One region of the Lysinibacillus sp. NPDC097214 genome, then DNA from elsewhere that is predicted to be linked to it. Evidence: predicted binding sites of a transcription regulator. Region 1 holds the regulator's gene; each other region holds the start of a gene.
What was found. The regulator LexA, encoded in region 1, represses DNA repair genes until DNA is damaged. The targets are predictions, from matches to a motif close to CGAACATATGTTCG.
Positions count from the first base shown of each region.

Region 1 (6,706 bases):
TTCGGATAGCATTAATCGCTAGTTGATCCGCATGTTGAGTCATTATTTTGTGACATCCTTTCTCGTCCTATATATTGTTCTTATACAGTTTAGTCAACATTGCTTCAGAAAACAATATTTTTGTTATACTATTAACGTTTTATTACATACTTTATAGAAATGTGACACATTAATTTAGGAATTTATTTTTTTTCGCTTGTTTAACTTTTTCTGGTGTTACATCATTTCCTTCAGCATCTACCACTTTTACGTTTTCAATTGTATCACGCATCGTTGCTCTAAATGTATCTAGATATTCCTTACGAAGCGCTGTTCGTTCTTTAGCTTCTGCCTCTGTTAAAGTACCATTTTTAGACTTAGCAGAAAGTTCATTGATTCGGTTAATTTTTTCTTTTGATAACATAATTACACACCTTTCAGTACATATCTTAATGAATATGGTATGCAAAGTATAGCATGTATTCCCTTAAAATGCAGTAATACCAACCTTTCTAGCATTCTTATATTTTTGAAATAAATACCATTAATTGCATGACTTTGAGAAATTACAAGTGTATAACTAATTTAAAGGGTTCCAAAATAACATTTAATTTATGCTTGGGGGAAAATGAAATGTTTATCAAAACGAACAGACTATTAATAAGAGAATTTGAGGTTCGAGATTGGCAAGCTGTCTATGCATATACTTCAAGCCCAAATGTGATGAAGTATATTCCAGAGGGCGTTTTTAATGAGGAGCAAGCAAAAAAGTTTGTTTCAGAAAATAGCGGTGAAAATGCAAAATACTTCCCTGTTATTTTACTTAGAGAAAACATAGTTATTGGCCATATTGTTTTCCATCGATATTTCGGTGATCATACGTACGAAATTGGCTGGGTATTGAATCCGAGCTATTACAACAATGGATACGCATCTGAAGCAGCCAAAGCTGTACTGGACTATGGATTTAAAGAAATGAAACTTCATAGAATTATTGCTACATGCCAGCCAGAAAATATCCCTTCCTATAAAGTGATGGAGAAAATCGGCATGAGACGCGAGGGTTATTTTAAAAAATGTATACCACACAATGATGATTGGTGGGATGAATACTATTATTCTGTCTTAGATGAGGAATGGGTATAAGATACTTTCACTAGTCTGCAAACCTTCGTAGTTAAATAGATGGGAGAATTATATGAAAAAAACCGCTGTATTATTGTATCCCAAATTTAGTGAATATGAATTGAGTGTAGCATTATCTATATTAATGCAAGGAGATAAACCCATTATTACTGTTGGGTTAAACAATGAAAAAATTAAAGGGGAATCGGGGTTATCTTGTATAGCCGATACACAAATTAGTGAAGTTAATCTGGACGAAATCGATAGCTTGTTGCTACCAGGCTGTATGGATATAGCTTACCTAATAAATGAGCAAGAATTAATTGATTTTATTAGTAATGTGAATGCCACAGGAGCAATTATCGCAAGTATCTCTAGCTCTCCATCTCTTTTAGCGAAAGCTGGAGTATTAAAAAATAGAAAGTATACTGTTGGGTTGCCGCTAGAAGGCATAAGAAAATTAGACTTCTTCGATCTTAATCATTTCTCTGAAGACCTAGTTGTACAAGATGGTAACATCATAACTGCAAGAGGTAGAGGTTTTATACAATTTGGTATTACTGTCGGTAAAGCCCTACATCTCTCTTTTGATGAAAATTGGTACAGAGAATAACGAAATAGCTCTAATTGATAGGAAAGATTAGTACAGTAAAAGATGGCAAGTTCCTTTTCAAACATTATATAGAATATTGAGCAAGAGAAGTAGAAATGGCTACTTCTCTTATTTTAAAAAATTCTTTCCCTGTTCTATCCATAACTTTGGTGATTCTATCCACGTCTTTCGCTGTTCTATCCGTCACTTCAGCGATTCTATCCACGTTTTTCGCTGTCCTATCCGTCACTTCAGCGATTCTATCCACGTTTTTCTCTGTTCTATCCGTCACTTCAGCGATTCTATCCACGTTTTTCGCTGTTCTATCCATCACTTTGGCGATTCTATCCACGTCTTTCGCTGTCCTAACCGTCACTTCAGCGATTCTATCCACATTTTTCGCTGTTCTATCCATCACTTCGGCAATTCTATCCACGTTTTTCGCTGTCCTATCCGTCACTTCAGCGATTCTATCCACGTTTTTCGCTGTCCTATCCGTCACTTCAGCGATTCTATCCACGTTTTTCTCTGTTCTATCCGTCACCTCGGCGATTCTATCCACGTTTTTCTCTGTTCTATCCGTCACTTCAGCGATTCTATCCACGTTTTTCGCTGTTCTATCCATCACTTTGGCGATTCTATCCACGTCTTTCGCTGTCCTAACCGTCACTTCGCCATTCTATCGTGACTACTTGTCTCCTTCACCTTCATCTAGAGCCTTTAAAAAGAAAAAAATCAGTAGGAAAACTCCCACTGATTAAAACGTTATTTTATTTCGTTTCCCTCTAGATGTTCCCGATATCTCCTATGGACAGTAGCTTTGCTTACGTCAAAGTCTAGCCCCCTAAGAGTTACAGCGATTTCCTCAAATGTGAAGCCTCGATTACGTAACTTGACGATTTCTTCTATAGGGACATCTTTACGTTCTTGACCGTTTGGATTTCCTCGGTTAGATAAATTGTTTTCAGGGCGATAGCCATTTTCAACCGCACGACGCATACCTCGACGTATTTTTGCATTATGGATTCTACGCTGGTACTCCTCTACAATTGCTAAAATTTCTAGGAGCATCGTATCCATTTCATTTAATTGTACAGGTCCCGCATCTCGCATAGAGAAAACATTAGTTTCAGTTTTCTGCAATAAATGCAATACGGCCATTCGAGCATTTCCACGTCCTAAGCGTGTTTCATCCTGCACAAATAATGCTGTTACTTCTTTTTCTTTTATGAAATCGAGCATTTCTAGTAAACCTTCTCGTTCCACATCATAGCCACTATGCTTATCCTTAAAAACATGCTTCACTTCGTAGCCCTGTTCTTTAGCATAGCGTACTAACTCCTCCTCCTGACGCTCTAACGAGGAGCTTTGTGTCTCTTTTTCTGTACTCACACGGCAATAGACAACAGCCGATTGTTGTTTAGTTATCATTTTACATTTCTCGCAATTTCAATTGAATTTAAAGGATTGGGTTGGTCCTCACCCACTACTGGAATCACTAGAGATTTACCTGCAATAATTCGTACGTTCGATAATTCATTTTCTGTCTTAACAAGCTTAATCCATTCATCCGACTTCATTTTACCACGGTATTGTTCGGCTAACGACCATAAGCTATCACCATGTTCGATTTCAATTTCTGCGTATGTAACCTCGCCTGGGTCTGTTATAAAAAGATATGCTGTAAATAGTAGACAAGCTCCTAATAAAATTGTAATATGTGGATTTTTTTTAAACCAGTTCATGTTTATAACCCCTTTTCGAGAATGTTTGTTCGGAATATATGTTCTTATAATAATGCGAACAAACGTTTTTGTCAAACACTTTTCGAACCTATGTTTGCTTAAGTGTTCGCATTCTGCTATACTATTAATAAGTAGAATGATTAGAAAAAAGAGGTGAGCAATCATGAAAAAAGTATCGAAAAGACAAGAGGCCATATTAGAGTTCATTAAAGAAGAGGTACGCGCAAAGGGGTATCCACCATCTGTACGTGAGATTGGTGAAGCAGTTGGACTTGCTTCAAGCTCTACAGTTCATGGACATTTAGCTCGTTTAGAACAAAAAGGCTTGATTCGACGTGATCCAACTAAACCACGTGCCATTGAAATTCTAGAGCCAGAGGATTCTATTCAAAAGCAACATGTTATACATGTCCCACTTGTTGGGAAAGTTACTGCAGGTTCTCCGATAACTGCTGTTGAAAATATCGATGAATATTTCCCACTACCAGATATTTATGGGACAAGTGAAGATCAGTTATTTATGCTTGAAATTATGGGTGAATCCATGATTGAAGCTGGCATTTTAGACGGAGATTTAGTTATTGTTAAACAAAAATCAACAGCTGATAATGGTGATATTGTCGTAGCAATGACTGAAGAGAATGAAGCAACTGTAAAGCGTTTCTTTAAGGAAAAAAGTCATTTCCGTTTACAGCCTGAAAACGCAACAATGGAGCCAATTATCGTAGACCAAGTTTCTATTTTGGGGCATGTTGTAGGTCTTTATCGTCGTGTACATTAAAAGTATCTCAATAGTAAAGTATAAAAAGAGGATTTTATGTTCACTGATGGGCATATACCTCTTTTTCTTATTTTTCGAGTGCCATTTTTCACACAAAAAAGAACCCACTTTATATGGATTCTTCGCTCTAGCAATGTCTTTACTTAATTTCCGTCATAAGACATGTAATGCTTATCAAGTTTTATGCCTCTACCTTGAATTTCAAACTCGCCTTTACAAATGCAGTGAATAATTTTTTTGATGCTTCATCTCCTACAATGGCTAGCTCTTCAGGATGCCATTGTACTGCTAGACAAAATGGTAAATCTTCGTGTACTACCGCTTCAACGATACCATCACTTGATTTGGCTACCACTTTCAATTTTTCTGCTGCTACGTTTATTGCCTGATGATGAAATGAATTCACCGCAATTTTTTCTTCCTCGATAATCGTTGTTAATAATGTATCAGGTATTAGATGAACATGATGTGTAGCAACGCTCCGTGCCGCTTGTTGCGTATGCTTTATTAATTTCTTACTATGATATTCACTATCAATATCCTGATAGAGAGTGCCTCCAAACGCAACATTTAGCATTTGAATCCCTCGACAAATGCCGAAAATCGGCATTTTCCGAATAGAGGCCGCTTCAATCAAGGAAAGTTCTACTGAATCCCTTTCCGGATGAATCTTCCCTAACTTTGGTGTAGGTTCTGCACCAAAAAGAAATGGATGTACATCATGCCCGCCCGATAGTAATAATCCGTCCGTCAACGATAAAATTTGTGCTACATCCTCTTCCACTCCAAGCGGAATTATAAGTGGTACACCCCCAGCTTCAATTATACTTTTGCTATAAGCAACATTTAATCTTGAGGACAAATCATCCTCCGCAAAAGCTGTTATTCCGATAATTGGTTTCATGTTATCCCCTCCATGATCTTATCTAGCATTAACTACATATAAAAGCTTGAAGACTATTAATCATCGAAGGACTCCCCCACTGATTAATTACCAAAACCCAAGATACCAATTCATCAACACATCCCCATAAAAATAGATAATAATCGCCGCTAGAGCAATAGATGGTCCGAATGGTATAGGCGTTTTTCTTCCCTGTCCGCGTACTTTTAACACTACTATTCCAACAATCATACCAATGACAGCAGCTATAAATAGCGTAAGAATTGCATGTATTGTACCAAGTACGAGACCAAGTAAAAAGAATAATTTAATATCGCCTCCACCCATTCCACCTCTTGATAGGACAGCTATACAATATAATATTCCAAAACCTACCAAAGCACCAACTATACTGTCCCACCACGGAGACAAAGGAGAAATGACGCGTCCAAAAACTAGCAATGGTAAAAAGAATAATAGCACTTTATCGGGTATAAGCATATAAGCAAAATCCGACACGACAATAATGACTAATAATGAAATTATTAATAATGCTACGAAAAATTCTGCACTAAAGCCCAATTTCCAATAAGCAAAGGCAAAAAACACGCCTGTTATAAGTTCCATCAGTGGATAAATCCAAGAAATTTTTTGACCACAGCTACGGCATTTTCCCCCAAGAAATACATAGGACAAAACAGGTACCAAATCAAACGCCGTCAACTGTCTCTTACAAGAAGTGCAATGTGAGGGTGGACGCACAATGGACTCCTTCAAAGGCACACGTAAGCCAACTACATTAAAAAATGAGCCTAAAACGAGCCCAAATATGAAAACTGTAATTGTATAAGCAATCTCCATTTTTTATATCCTCCTATACTAATAGACGCCCATACATTTGAAGTATGCGCGCCATCTAAATTATTGTTGTCCTTCATAATAGAACGTCGTTACTTGTATGGTAGATTTTATCGTTAAATCAGCGTCCTTCTCCAACTGATCCTGTTCCCCTGGTATTGTAATATTAATGGCATCAGTTTTCATCACACGCTCTAGTTGTTCAATTTCCTTTAAAAAGCTTTCTTGAGATTTAAGATCTAAGGCAGCGACCTCTAAATTAAAGGTAATTAATTTTAAATTAGCAGGAAGAGATTCCTTAGCAATAGAAGAAATCGGCGGCTCCTCCTCTGCATTTTTTTCTTGTTCTCCATTTACTTCTGCATCCGCTTTTTCAACCATATTCGGCTCAGATACATCTGATTGTGCTACAGATGTATCATCATTATTAATTTCCATTGACTCAATACGTGCACCTGTTACTTCTTCAATCTCAGCTAAATCTAAAACTATCTTTTCAATCGCTCTAGATTCCGGAAGTTTTTGTCTCATCGCTAAAAGATTTGAGGTAGGTACACCTTGCTTTTCATCGAACTTAGCAAGTTGTCCTTGTAAACTAGTTATTTGTTGTTGAAGTTGATCCACATCGCTTTCTTTCGATTCAACCTCATTCATTTTAGGTAAAAGTAAATAGTAATATAATGCAAATAAAACAGCGGCTATTAAGGCTATTAATAGCATAATAGATGATTTTTTACTACTTG
Region 1 is NZ_JBNNSS010000003.1:480,911-487,616, reverse strand. It holds gene tkt (transketolase) at 1-43, opposite strand, end outside; gene ACQKMI_RS09535 (DUF896 domain-containing protein) at 170-403, opposite strand; gene ACQKMI_RS09530 (GNAT family N-acetyltransferase) at 613-1,125, shown strand; gene ACQKMI_RS09525 (DJ-1/PfpI family protein) at 1,178-1,717, shown strand; gene ACQKMI_RS09520 (hypothetical protein) at 1,782-2,342, opposite strand; gene ACQKMI_RS09515 (YneB family resolvase-like protein) at 2,462-3,127, opposite strand; gene yneA (cell division suppressor protein YneA) at 3,124-3,441, opposite strand; gene lexA (transcriptional repressor LexA) at 3,605-4,222, shown strand; gene ACQKMI_RS09500 (gamma-glutamyl-gamma-aminobutyrate hydrolase family protein) at 4,404-5,126, opposite strand; gene ACQKMI_RS09495 (prepilin peptidase) at 5,214-5,966, opposite strand; gene ACQKMI_RS09490 (hypothetical protein) at 6,027-6,706, opposite strand, start outside.

Region 2 (6,706 bases), on a different contig from region 1:
TTCCAGGAAAATTATCGAAGAAAAGTTAGGTTATGAACCAATTGCTCTTAGCTATCCCTTCGGAACAAATTCTGAAGATGCAATGAAATTAGCGAAAAATGTTGGATTTAAAATGGCTTTTGTTATTAAAAATAAAGGTGTTACTATTGGCGATAATGTATTTGCTTTAAGCAGAATAACGGTAAATGGCAATGAAACGGGAGCAGAATTAATGAAGAAATTAAAAAACGGTGGCATTTGATGTTAAAAAAAAAGACTTACAACTAATGTAAGTCTTTTTCTCATTATTTTTATTGGTCGCCATTTACTCGTCCAATTGCTTGACGGTCAAACTTAACGCGCACATTGTCTGCAATTTTTAATGTCACAGCTGTATCCTCAATTGAGTCAATCTCACCATGTAAGCCACCGATTGTAATCACTTTATCTCCACGTTGCAAATTACCTTGCATATTTTGTGTTGCCTGCTGTCTCTTTTTAGCAGGGCGGATTAAAATAAACCACATTGCAACGAACATTAATAATATTGGTGCTAATCCTAATAGTTGGTCCATGATTCTTGCCCCCTTTCCAATTCTTTATTAGTATAGACTATTCCACCATAAAAAAGCGATGGACAAGCCCAAAATTTTTCTATATTACTAATATTTTTTCTAAGATAGACATATTTTTGCTAGAAATATTCAAATTCCACACAAATCCACATGATTTTTTTCCTAAATATTAGAAGTTCTTTGCATTTGGTCCATTAAAGCCATATTTCTCGAAAAATTCTTCTCGGAAATCACCAAGACGGTCTTCTCGGATTGCTTCACGCACTTGTTCCATTAGCTTCAATAGGAAGTGTAAGTTATGGTAAGTTGTTAAACGAATACCAAACGTTTCTTCCGTACGAATTAGATGACGAATATAAGCGCGTGAATAGTTTTTACATGTATAGCAATCGCAGTTTGGATCAATTGGTCCGAAATCACGTGCATATTTTGCATTTTTAACAACTAAACGACCTTCAGATGTCATTAATGTGCCATTACGGGCAATACGTGTCGGTAATACGCAGTCAAACATATCAATGCCTCGAATAGCACCATCAATCAATGAATCGGGTGAACCTACACCCATTAAGTAACGTGGTTTATTTGTTGGCATTAGTGGTGTTGTAAACTCTAATACTCGGTTCATTATATCCTTAGGCTCACCAACAGATAGCCCTCCAATTGCATAACCTGGGAAATCTAGCTCTACTAATGCTTCTGCAGAACGACGGCGTAATTCCTCGTATTCTCCCCCTTGAATAATACCGAATAGACCTTGTTCTTCTGGACGTTTATGTGCCTCTTTACAACGTTTAGCCCAACGTGTTGTACGGTCTACTGATTGCAGCATATAGTCATATGTCGCAGGGAAAGGTGGACATTCATCAAAAGCCATCATAATATCCGAACCTAAATCATTTTGAATTTCCATCGCCTTTTCTGGACTTAAAAACAATTTGTCCCCATTCAAATGATTGCGGAAATGAACCCCTTCTTCTTCGATTTTACGGAATTGACTAAGTGAGAACACTTGGAAACCACCTGAATCTGTTAAAATCGGGCGATCCCAGTTCATAAATTTATGCAAGCCCCCTGCTTCCTTAACAATATCATTACCAGGTCGTAGCCATAAATGATACGTATTTGACAGAATAATGCCTGCATTCATTTCCTTTAATTCCTCAGGCGACATTGTTTTAACAGTTGCTTGTGTACCAACAGGCATAAATGCTGGCGTCTCGAAAGAGCCATGTGGTGTATGCACGATGCCAAGTCGTGCTCCAGTTTGTTTACAAGTATGAAGTAGCTCATACCGAATTGCTGGTTGTGTCATATTATAAAAATTCCTCTCTTATCTAAAGTAAAAACAGTACTCCGATTTTTTCTTTATTCGCCTTTTGGGCGAATAAACATAGCATCACCAAAGCTAAAGAAACGATATTTTTCTTCAACAGCTTGTTGATATGCACTTAAAATTGTTTCTTTTGTTGCAAGCGTACTAACAAGCATGACAAGAGTAGACTTTGGTAAATGGAAGTTTGTGATTAAACCATCCACAACAGTAAATTCATATCCCGGATAAATGAAAATAGACGTCCAACCTTGTTCCGCTCGTACTTCGCCTCCATATTTAGAGCCGATAGTTTCTAAAGTACGTGTAGAGGTTGTACCAACTGCAATCACTTTTCCACCATTACTCTTTACTCGGTTTATGATAGATGCGGTTTCTTCCGTTACACTATAAAATTCAGAATGCATTTCGTGATTTTCAATTGAATCTACACTTACAGGACGGAAAGTTCCAAGTCCCACATGTAAAGTGATAAATACAACTTCGACCCCTTTTGCTTTCACCTGCTCTAGTAATTCTTCTGTAAAATGCAGGCCTGCGGTTGGTGCTGCTGCTGAGCCGCGCTCTTTTGCATAAACAGTTTGGTAGCGATCTTTGTCCTCTAATTTTTCGCGAATATATGGAGGTAGTGGCATCTCACCAAGTTGCTCTAAAATTTCATAAAAAATTCCGTTATATTTAAACTCAAATGTACGTCCACCATGATCAAGCTCTCCTGTACAAGTAGCTGTCAGTAAGCCATCTCCAAATGTTACAACTGTGCCGACTTTTACACGCTTAGCTGGTTTAACAAGTGTTTCCCATTCATCCGTACCTGCCATTTGCTTTAATAGCAGTACCTCTATATGAGCACCCGTTTCCTCTTTTACACCCATTAAACGCGCTGGTAATACCCTAGTATCATTTAACACAAGACAGTCTCCAGCTTGTAGCTCATCTAAAATATGAGCAAAATGGTGATGCTCGACATTTGTTGAGCCTGGCGTCACTACCATTAATCGACTAGCTGTACGGTCTAAAAGTGGTGTTTGTGCAATAAGTTCTTCTGGCAATTCAAAATCAAAATCTTCTACACGCATGAAAATACTTCCTTCTTCTAGGTTTGTTGGGGATATTCATATCCAAAATGTTCGTAGGCTAAATGTGTTGCCACACGTCCACGTGGCGTCCGTTGGATAAAGCCGATTTGCATCAAATATGGCTCGTACACATCCTCAATCGTAACGCGTTCTTCGCCTATAGATGCTGCCAACGTATCTAAGCCTACTGGGCCACCGCGGAAGCGCTCAATCATATTGGTCACGAGTTTATGGTCAATATGGTCAAGCCCTCTAGGATCGACTTGTAATAGCTCAAGCGCTTGCTTAGCAAGTCCCTCCGTTATCATACCATCTCCAAGCACCTGTGCATAATCTCGTACTCGTTTTAGCAGACGGTTAGCAATACGGGGTGTACCACGCGAGCGCGTTGCCATTTCCAATGCTGCTATTTGTTCAATATCAACATCAAATAAATGCGCACTACGTACAACAATTTCTGCAAGTGAAGTATGATCATAATACTCCAATCTTAATAATACGCCAAAGCGATCCCTTAAAGGTGCTGATAATGCACCTGCTCTTGTTGTTGCACCAACTAGTGTAAATGGTGGTAAATCAAGTCGCACAGAACGCGCTTCAGGGCCTTTACCAACGACAATATCTAAACAAAAATCCTCCATGGCAGGATAAAGCACCTCTTCAATTGCACGAGGCAGGCGATGTATTTCATCGATAAATAGCACATCCCCTGGCTCCAGTGAGCTTAAAATAGCTGCTAAATCGCCAGGACGTTCGATTGCAGGGCCGCTAGTCATGCGCACATTGACATTCATTTCATTAGCAATGACAGCAGCTAATGTAGTTTTCCCAAGTCCGGGTGGTCCATATAACAGCACATGATCTAAACTTTCCTGACGAAGCTTTGCCGCTTCAATGAAAATTTGTAAATTCTCCTTTACCTTATGTTGACCAATGTATTGTGCTAATCTTTGTGGGCGTAAAGATAATTCAAAATGTTCATCATAGCTACCTGACTCACTAGCCATCATACGTTCAGACATGTACTTTCCCCCCTTTCACTATTTTAACTTTAATAGCAATTGTAAAGCTTGTTTCATAAATGCATCTGTTGTTTCAAGCTTGTCGTTATCTTCGAGCTGTGGACGTATTTTTTCTAGTTCTTTTTCAGAATAACCAAGTGCCATTAAGGCAAGAATAGCTTCTTCAAGCTCATGTTTATATGGATTCACACCAAATAACGGTAGCTCATCTTCTGTACTTGGTAGCTCAATAGATTCTAACAATCCGCCAAGTTTACCTTTTAAATCTAGAATCATTTGACGTGCCGTTTTCTTACCCACACCAGGAAACTTTACTAAAAACGATTCATCCTCTCGTTCAATGGCACTGATAACCTGTTGCGGATTCCCAGTAGCTAAAATAGCAAGTGCACCCTTTGGTCCAATTCCTGATACTAAAATAAGTTTACGAAACAGCTCTCGTTGGTCTAAATTTGGAAAGCCATATAACACTTGTGCGTCCTCACGTACATGCAAATGTACATATATTTGCTGTTCAAGAGCTGATGTCCTGAACACAAATGGATTAGGTGTATTCAGCTGCCAACCTATTCCTTGTTGTTCAAGGACGATATACTCAGGAGTTATACGCTTTATTTGTCCTTTTAAATAATCATACATTCTATAATCCCTCACAATCATCGTCTTCGATTATAGCATATTGCGAACGAATGCTCGACTATAACAAATGCGCTAAAGCGCTCGTTTACATCCGACAAGCGCTGGAGAGCCCGAAGCAAAAGTAAGCGCTCCACCACTTTTGCCCGAGGGATCGAAGCGACCTCGAGGATGTAGCGCTTTAGCCTAGACGAAAACTACGCTTCAGGTTATCCACAATTAAAAACCTATCATTTTCTTAACATTTAGAAATAGCACAAGTAGTCGTTCACAGACAAAAATGACCGCCGAAAGACGGTCATTTCTTTATCATTTTATCAATATCGTACCACAGTTTTGGCCAATATGTGAGAGCTCGTTTTGTAAATGGCACTAAATAATCTATAAATACCAGCTGTTGATCTAATGGTAAATCTACTGCAAAAAGCCATTCACGTAATAGCTCATTTGGATATTTTAAACGATGTAGCTTTCTTTTATCTAATCGTTTCATCTCTGGTAGCTCTGCAAATATTTTACCAAGGTCATAATTTACAGCTGGCAGTACACGATGCAACCATAAAATATATTCATCATCCGCTTCTCCAAGGTGAGCCAAATCAAAATCGATTAAACGTAATTCTCCATCTGAGCACCATAAAAAATTATGATGTACGACATCTCCATGTAAAAGTGTAATTTCTTTTTCAGGTACATCTTCCTGCGCGATTAGCTGTAACGATTTCTCACTATAATGTAAAATTTGATCGATTTCTTCTTTTGTTAAAAATGCACGAAACTCTTTCCGTCTGCTTTTAAAACGCATATGACGCATTTGCCATTTTAAAAGCTGTGAATAGGTGTGCAAGCCTGGCACACGCTGCCAAGCAATTTTTTTATGTGTATCATGTAACATATTTAATAACTTCAGTGATTCTTTCCGATCTTTTTTACGAGCAAAATTAGCACTATGACTTCCCTCTTGCCAATCTTGCACGATTAAAAACTCGTCGTCACTTTTCATGACAGGTAAGATCAACGAGGGTTCTAGATATCCAAGCTGTCGATGAATAACCCTCACCTTTTCTGCTATTTCTATCTGCTTTGCCCGTTTTACAAAATAATTATTGGATTGATATTTATACTTCCAAATATTCGGCTTTACTTCTTCAATGATAAACGCTTTTTCACCATCGATAAGGCGTCATCCCGCCTGGGTAAAAGTGCGGTGACATCCATGGCATATGGCAATGTGATGGACATGGCATTGGGCATGGTGGCGGACATGGTGGTGGACAGAAACATTGGTCCATTTGCCAATTTGGCATCATGGCTGGCTGTGCATTACAACCACAGGGCTGTTCCGGCATAGCCTCATATTCAGGTTTCATAGGGAAGAATGGAGATGTACTAGATTCTAAGAAATCCCCCATCCCAGCAACTTTTTCGCATCCCATATCACATGATGTTGGTTGCTCCGGCATTGTATATTGCGGCTCCATTTGTGGCTCCATTGGCATATGCATCGGCATTGGCCAATACATATGATGATGCACTGGTTGATGGCAGCTTGCACAATGTGGTACTGCTGGCATTTGTGGCATGATAAAAATCGGCTGCGGCATTGGCATTGGTGCTGGCGCCGGTTGGGCTATAGGTTGTGGTTGTGGTTGAATTTGAATTGGTGATACAGTTTGCTCTACACTTGGCATGACAACGTTTTGATTCCAGCTAAGCTCAACAGGCGCTGGCTGAGGCATCGGCATTGGCATTGGATAAGGAATTGGAATCATCTGTGGTTCAGGCATTGGCGGTGGTGGTACAATAATTGGTGGTGGCATTGGTCTCTGAACCTCTTTTTCTTTAACATGCCTTGTAGGTGACTCCTTATGCATATGTTCCTTGTGCCCCTCTTTATGTGGTTCCCTATGTCCGTCTCTATGCATTCCCCAATCTGTTTCCCGATGATGTTCTCTATGTGGTTCTCTATGTGGTTCTTTGTTTATTTTCTCAGGTAGGATAATTTCCATGCCCGGTACAATATAATCTGGGTTAGCGAGATGGGCATTAAGCCGCTTTAAATCTTCAAACGAAACTCCGTAC
Region 2 is NZ_JBNNSS010000001.1:460,662-467,367, forward strand. It holds gene ACQKMI_RS02235 (polysaccharide deacetylase family protein) at 1-241, shown strand, start outside; gene yajC (preprotein translocase subunit YajC) at 291-554, opposite strand; gene tgt (tRNA guanosine(34) transglycosylase Tgt) at 724-1,869, opposite strand; gene queA (tRNA preQ1(34) S-adenosylmethionine ribosyltransferase-isomerase QueA) at 1,923-2,966, opposite strand; gene ruvB (Holliday junction branch migration DNA helicase RuvB) at 2,984-3,988, opposite strand; gene ruvA (Holliday junction branch migration protein RuvA) at 4,007-4,627, opposite strand; gene ACQKMI_RS02265 (phosphotransferase) at 4,923-5,801, opposite strand; gene ACQKMI_RS02270 (LysM peptidoglycan-binding domain-containing protein) at 5,791-6,706, opposite strand, start outside.
Region 2: the regulator LexA is predicted to act here: its motif matches at 4,671-4,684, upstream of ruvA (Holliday junction branch migration protein RuvA).

Region 3 (6,706 bases), on a different contig from region 1:
TTTTGTTTTTATCAAGTTCAATCGAATCATCTAAATCACGTAGCTCACCGTCGATACGTACTCGAACAAAGCCTTGCTTTTTTAAATCCTCCAGTAGCTTTACGTGTGTTCCCTTACGCCCTGCTACCATTGGAGCAAGCAACTGCATTTTCGTTCTTTCAGGATAAGTTAGTAAACGATCGACCATTTGCTCAATCGTTTGGGAGGTAATTTCAACACCATGATTCGGACAAATGGGCTTACCGATGCGCGCATATAGCAAACGTAAATAATCATAGATTTCCGTTACTGTCCCAACTGTCGAACGTGGATTACGGCTCGTCGTTTTTTGATCGATTGAAATAGCAGGAGATAATCCCTCTATCGCATCGACGTCTGGTTTATCCATTTGACCAAGAAATTGACGGGCATAGGCTGAAAGGGATTCTACATAACGGCGTTGTCCCTCGGCATAAATCGTATCGAACGCTAATGATGATTTCCCTGAGCCCGATAAACCTGTTAGCACGACTAATTGATCGCGTGGAATTGTGACATTGATATTTTTTAAATTATGTGCTCGTGCGCCCTGCACGACTATTTCAGTATTTTTCACAAGCCGTTCACCCTTCTAATTTCAATTCAAATATTGTATCGCGTAGCTCAGCAGCACGTTCGAAATCGAGTGCTTTTGCTGCTTCCTTCATTTCTACTTCTAGCGAAGCAAGTAACTGCTCTTTTTCCGCCTTCGTCAGCTTCTTACCTTTTGTGGCCTTCGCTACATAATTCTCTTCTTCCTCTGCCACCTGTGTCGCACGAATAACATCAGGAATTTTTTTAACAATCGTTTTCGGTGTAATACCATGCTCCTCGTTATACGCCATTTGCAGTACTCGACGACGCTTCGTTTCCTCAATCGCCTTTTTCATCGAATCCGTCATATTATCTGCATACATAATGACATGACCATTAGCATTACGCGCGGCACGTCCAATCGTTTGAATTAACGAACGCTCTGAACGTAAAAATCCTTCCTTGTCAGCATCTAAAATCGCCACAAGAGAAACCTCAGGAATATCTAGCCCTTCACGCAATAAGTTAATGCCGATTAGAACATCATACGTACCTTTTCGCAACTCACGAATAATTTCAATTCGCTCTAGCGTCTTAATCTCTGAATGTAAGTACTCTACCTTTAAGCCCATTTCTTTCAAATAAGCTGATAAATCCTCTGACATTTTTTTCGTCAATGTTGTAACGAGCACTCGTTCATTACGAGCAATACGATCTTGAATCTGATCAATTAAATCATCAATTTGCCCTTCAATAGGACGTACGTCAATTTGTGGATCAAGCAGCCCAGTTGGACGAATAATTTGCTGCACCATTTCCGGAGTATGCTCAAGCTCATACGGGCCAGGTGTTGCCGATACATAAATAGCTTGATGTATATGTTTCTCATATTCTTCAAAACGTAAAGGTCGGTTATCTAGTGCTGATGGCAAACGGAAGCCATGCTCAACTAGCACACCTTTACGTGCTTGGTCACCGTTATACATCCCTCGAACTTGCGGCAAAGTCACGTGACTTTCATCGACAACAAGTAAAAAATCATCAGGGAAATAGTCAAGTAGTGTATATGGAGTTGCCCCCGCTTCACGCAATGTTAAATGACGCGAGTAGTTTTCAATACCCGAGCAAAAGCCCATTTCACGCATCATTTCTAAATCGTAACGAGTGCGTTGCTCTAAACGCTGCGCCTCTAATAATCTATCCTCTGCACGCAAAAGAGCTAAACGCTCCTCCAACTCTTTTTCAATATTATCAATAGCTTTTAGCAATTTTTCTTCTCGTGTAACGAAGTGGGACGCTGGGAAAATAGCAACATGATCACGCTCTGCTAGTATTTCTCCCGTTAACGCATCTACCTCGCGAATTCGATCAATCTCATCCCCAAAAAATTCCACGCGGATACAATGTTCATCACGGGATGCAGGGAAAATTTCCACTACATCACCACGTACCCGAAACGTCCCACGTGTAAAACTCACATCATTACGCTCATACTGTACATCGACCAATTTTCGAAGCAACTGATTACGTTCAATTTCCATTCCCGTACGCACTGATACGACCAGTTCACGATATTCTTCTGGAGAACCTAGACCATAAATACAAGACACGGATGCAATAACAATGACATCATCACGCTCGAATAATGCAGATGTCGCAGAGTGACGCAACTTATCAATTTCATCATTAATGCTTGAATCTTTCTCGATATAAGTATCCGTCTGCGGTACATAAGCTTCTGGCTGAAAGTAATCATAGTAGCTGACAAAATATTCAACTGCATTATCAGGGAAGAACTCTTTAAACTCACTATACAATTGACCCGCTAGTGTTTTATTGTGTGCCATAATAAGTGTCGGTTTTTTTACCTGTTTAATGACATTAGAGATCGTAAACGTTTTACCTGTTCCTGTTGCACCAAGCAAAGTTTGATGACGTTTACCTGCACGTACACCCTCCACTAATTCCGCAATTGCCTGCGGCTGATCTCCACTAGGCGTATATGGCGCTTGTAAATCAAATGTTTGCACACATGTCCCCGTCCTTTCCTTCCAATTTGTACATATATTTTAGCATAGCATTATTAAAATTTCGAACATTTAACGAACGAATGTTTGTAAATATTTTTTCATTTGCTATATTTGTGATGAATTCAACAGAACGTATGTACTTTAAAAATTAATTGGAACCTCTCTATCAATAGATTACCCTTTCCAAATGTTAGCTAATCGAGATGGGACGATGTAAATACATGACCTTGGCAGGAATTTCACTGTTTGGTGTGGATTGCTCGTCGGGTTTAGGTTTATTAAAGGGTTATGTAAGCGGAGTCTAAGGGATTTGATTGGGTTGCCGGGGGAACTGATCAGGTAGCTGAATTACTGCTCGGGTTACCAGTAAAACTGATCAGCTTGGTTAGAAAATTATAGTTTTAAAGTAAGTAAATAATTTGAAACACTAAAAAGTAGAGAAAGTGAGATTTGCCCCACTTTCTCTACTTTTTTATTTTTGTGAGTTAATCGGTAGTGTAACCTCTAGCTCAGGGATGTATTGAATCTTCGGCTGACCATTTTCATCCAATTGAAATTCACCTTTTGGATACTCTTTAAAGAGATGTATATATGGCTTAAGGGTTATTGTTTTTGGAATGGATTCAAAAGGTGTATATCGATGATCCATAATCTTATCGCTACCATTTGACTCATACGAACCAAGGCCACCAATTAGTTTTAGTTTATGTCCTTGTTCATCAACAACATCTATTCCCATTATTAGCTCTGCGACGGGTGAATTGTCTGTTAAAATGGTTCTTGTCGTTATATTGGTTGTAATAGGAGTCAGCTCGATCTTTTCAATAGTAAAATGAATATTATCATATTGTCGACTTACATTAGGTTGTAAAGTTACATAGTCTTCAATTTTATTTTTCACAGGAATATCGATTTCTAAAGGGTCCTGTATACCAGTTATTGTAGTACGCAATGTTAAATCAAACTGTTCGGGAAAAGGACGCCCCCCTTGATTTCTTTCATCCACAAATTCAATAATGGCAGAATCATTATCTTTACCTGGGTTTATTATAATTCCATTCATTGAATTTTCCGGATCCGGAGCAAAAGCCTTAAGGGGATTACCATTTATAAACAATTTAATATCACTAATACGATCCATTAAAGTTTCTTTCTCATTCTCTATATGAGGACGTTCAATAGCTATTGAAACGCGTGTACCGTCATACACTACTTCAGATACACTTAATGTAAAATCATCACGAGTAACACTTGTATGAAGTTTAGTTGAAAGCCCCTTTTCATCAGCAGTTTGCAGACCAAGATCACCAGCAAGTTTGAAAATAGATGAAAGCACGGGAACTTGTTTGATCGTTGCAGCCAAAGTTGGTGAAACTAAGCTAGTGACAAATATAAGACAAATAATCATTGCTGCCGAGGCTACTATCATCATCACTCTTTGACGCATTTTCTTAGGGGTTCTAGAACTTTCTGGCTGCTTTGTATAACGAGTGCTTTCATATTTATTCATTGTACGATTAACTAAATCAATTTCCATTGGGGTTTCTCGGATTAATCTTTCTAACTGATCTAACTCTTTATCCTCCTGTTTTGAACGAGTGTGCATAAATTTCCCCTCCCAACTTATTCTTTTTCATCAATTTTTTACGTAATCGTTCATATTTTTTTCGAACAGTAGTTGGTTTAAGCTCCATAATAGCAGCGATTTCGTCGAAGCTATATTCTTCTATCGATCGAAGTAACAGAATCCTTCTTTCGTCCATATGTAACTGTTCTAATAACTCATGAATGATATCGTCATATTGAAATTCTTGTTCCTGCGTGTGATCGTGTGCGTGATCTTTCTTAAAACCTGTCCAAAATTTATAGCCTTTATTTTTCTTTTTTATTAAATCAATACAGTGATGATGAGCAATTTTATAAAGCCATGCTGAGAAAGAAACCGTATAAGAAAAATTACTAATATTCTCTAATCCCTTTATAAAAATATCTTGTGAAGCATCCTCAGCTTCTTCTTTGTTTCCTAAAAGATAGTAGCAGTAAATATAGATTGGCTTTTGAAAACAACGAATTATTTCTGTATAGGCATGAATATCACCTGTTTGAACTTGTTCCACGATAGATTTTATATCTAAATCGGCATTTTTCTTGGAGTTATTCAGTACAGTCAATTGTTTCCCCTCCTTTCTAACCTATATAACTGAAATTAATGGGGTTTTGTGACACTATAAAAAAACTTTTTGGGAAAAATTTTTAAAAAGAGACTCAACTTAGGACGCTTTACTTCTATGACGTTATATACATAAATCTTTTTCTACCAAAAAGACTTAGTTATTCAAAACAAAAATCCCTTCTTCTCTTCTGTCGATTCTTCTTCATGCTCTACATTCGAATTCAAGGGTTCCACTTACCAATCTTACAAATAAAATCACAAAAAAATCCCACCCTCCAATAACAGAGAGCGGGCTCGTCATATTATTCAGTTGTATCTTGGTGTAAAGCAATTAGTTCGTTTGCGTATAGATGAAATGCGTTTTCATCTTTGTCATCGAGTGCTCTATCTATCAGAACCATGAGCTGCTCTTCACGATGCTTACGCTGGATATGATTTAAAAATAAATCTAAATAAATCTCGTTTAATAATTTCTCTGCCTCATCAACTTTCTTTGTCTGACCAACGGCTTTTAGAAAATCTGTATACGAATAATATTTATCCAACGATCTCACCTCGATCCTTTTCTAAATTATAAGAAAATTGAAATTAAAATGCAATGCTTAAGAACTGAAAATCACTTCGATTTACTATTATTCTCGTGCTATTTTAAGCAATCATTCTAAGCAATTGCTTGAAATAGCGCGAGGTTCCACCATTTATCTATATTTTCTGAATTTAATTTTGTATTTTACACTTCAAGAAGAAATAGAAAAAGGAGGCTTACATAATGTCAGCAAACTACGTCAATGGATATTTACTTTCTTTTAACACCTATTTACTTCAACCAGTTCAGTACGACTCTAAAATTTTCACTCGGGTAATTGACAAGCATAATGAACTTATCGTCACACGGAAGCCAATGCATATATTACGAAAATCTTGTATTTCACTAGGCACAACCTATGAAGCAGCAAAACATTCCGCCAAACGTTTCTTCGGCAATCAGCATAAGCTTCCAATCGTCGTTGCTTATGATTATGGTTATCCCTGTATTTTTCTACCAATCTATTCGCCAAACTCTATCCACAACATCTGGATTGGACTTCACGCCATTTCGAATATTGTACCAAGTAAAACGGGCTGTATCGTCACACTGAAAAATGATAAACAAATTGAATTACCCATTCAATATGCTTCGATTAGCAAGCAATTTGTCAATGCATCGATGTTATATAAGCATTACATGGATGAGCGCAAGCAAATTAGTCAGGACACCCCGAATCACCCACCTTTTTAAAGCAATCAATTTCGCCTTGGCGTAATTGTAGCTGACGCTTTGCTTTCGCTACAGAAAACATTTGTAGCTGACGCTACAAAAAATATCTGCTGAATGACAATAAAAACCCCTCAAAAGCACAATTTTACTGTGCCTCTGAGGGGCCTTCATTACCCGATTTTTGAACGTAAATATGCATTAATGAATGGATCTAAATCGCCATCCATCACCGCACCTACATTACCTGTTTCTTCATTTGTACGATGATCCTTCACCATTGAGTAAGGATGGAATACGTATGAACGAATTTGTGAACCCCAGCCGATTTCCTTCTGTTCACCACGGATTTCATCTAGCTGTGCCTGCTGCTTTTCAATCTCTAATTGATAGAGCTTCCCTTTTAACATCGTCATTGCTTTTTCACGGTTTTTAATTTGTGAACGTTCTGCCTGACATTGTACGACAGTACCCGTTGGAGTGTGCGTAATACGAACAGCTGAATCTGTCGTGTTAATATGCTGACCACCAGCTCCTGTTGCACGATACGTATCAATTTTTAAATCCTCTGTGCGAATATCAATTTCAATATTATCATCGAATTCAGGCATAACATCACAAGAAACGAATGATGTGTGACGACGACCTGAAGAGTCAAACGGTGAAATACGTACTAATCGATGGACACCTTTTTCT
Region 3 is NZ_JBNNSS010000006.1:124,685-131,390, forward strand. It holds gene uvrA (excinuclease ABC subunit UvrA) at 1-595, opposite strand, end outside; gene uvrB (excinuclease ABC subunit UvrB) at 603-2,582, opposite strand; gene ACQKMI_RS15300 (DUF4179 domain-containing protein) at 3,055-4,188, opposite strand; gene ACQKMI_RS15305 (RNA polymerase sigma factor) at 4,160-4,753, opposite strand; gene ACQKMI_RS15310 (IDEAL domain-containing protein) at 5,058-5,300, opposite strand; gene ACQKMI_RS15315 (competence protein ComK) at 5,525-6,034, shown strand; one part of gene prfB (peptide chain release factor 2) at 6,184-6,706, opposite strand, start outside.
Region 3: the regulator LexA is predicted to act here: its motif matches at 2,656-2,669, upstream of uvrB (excinuclease ABC subunit UvrB).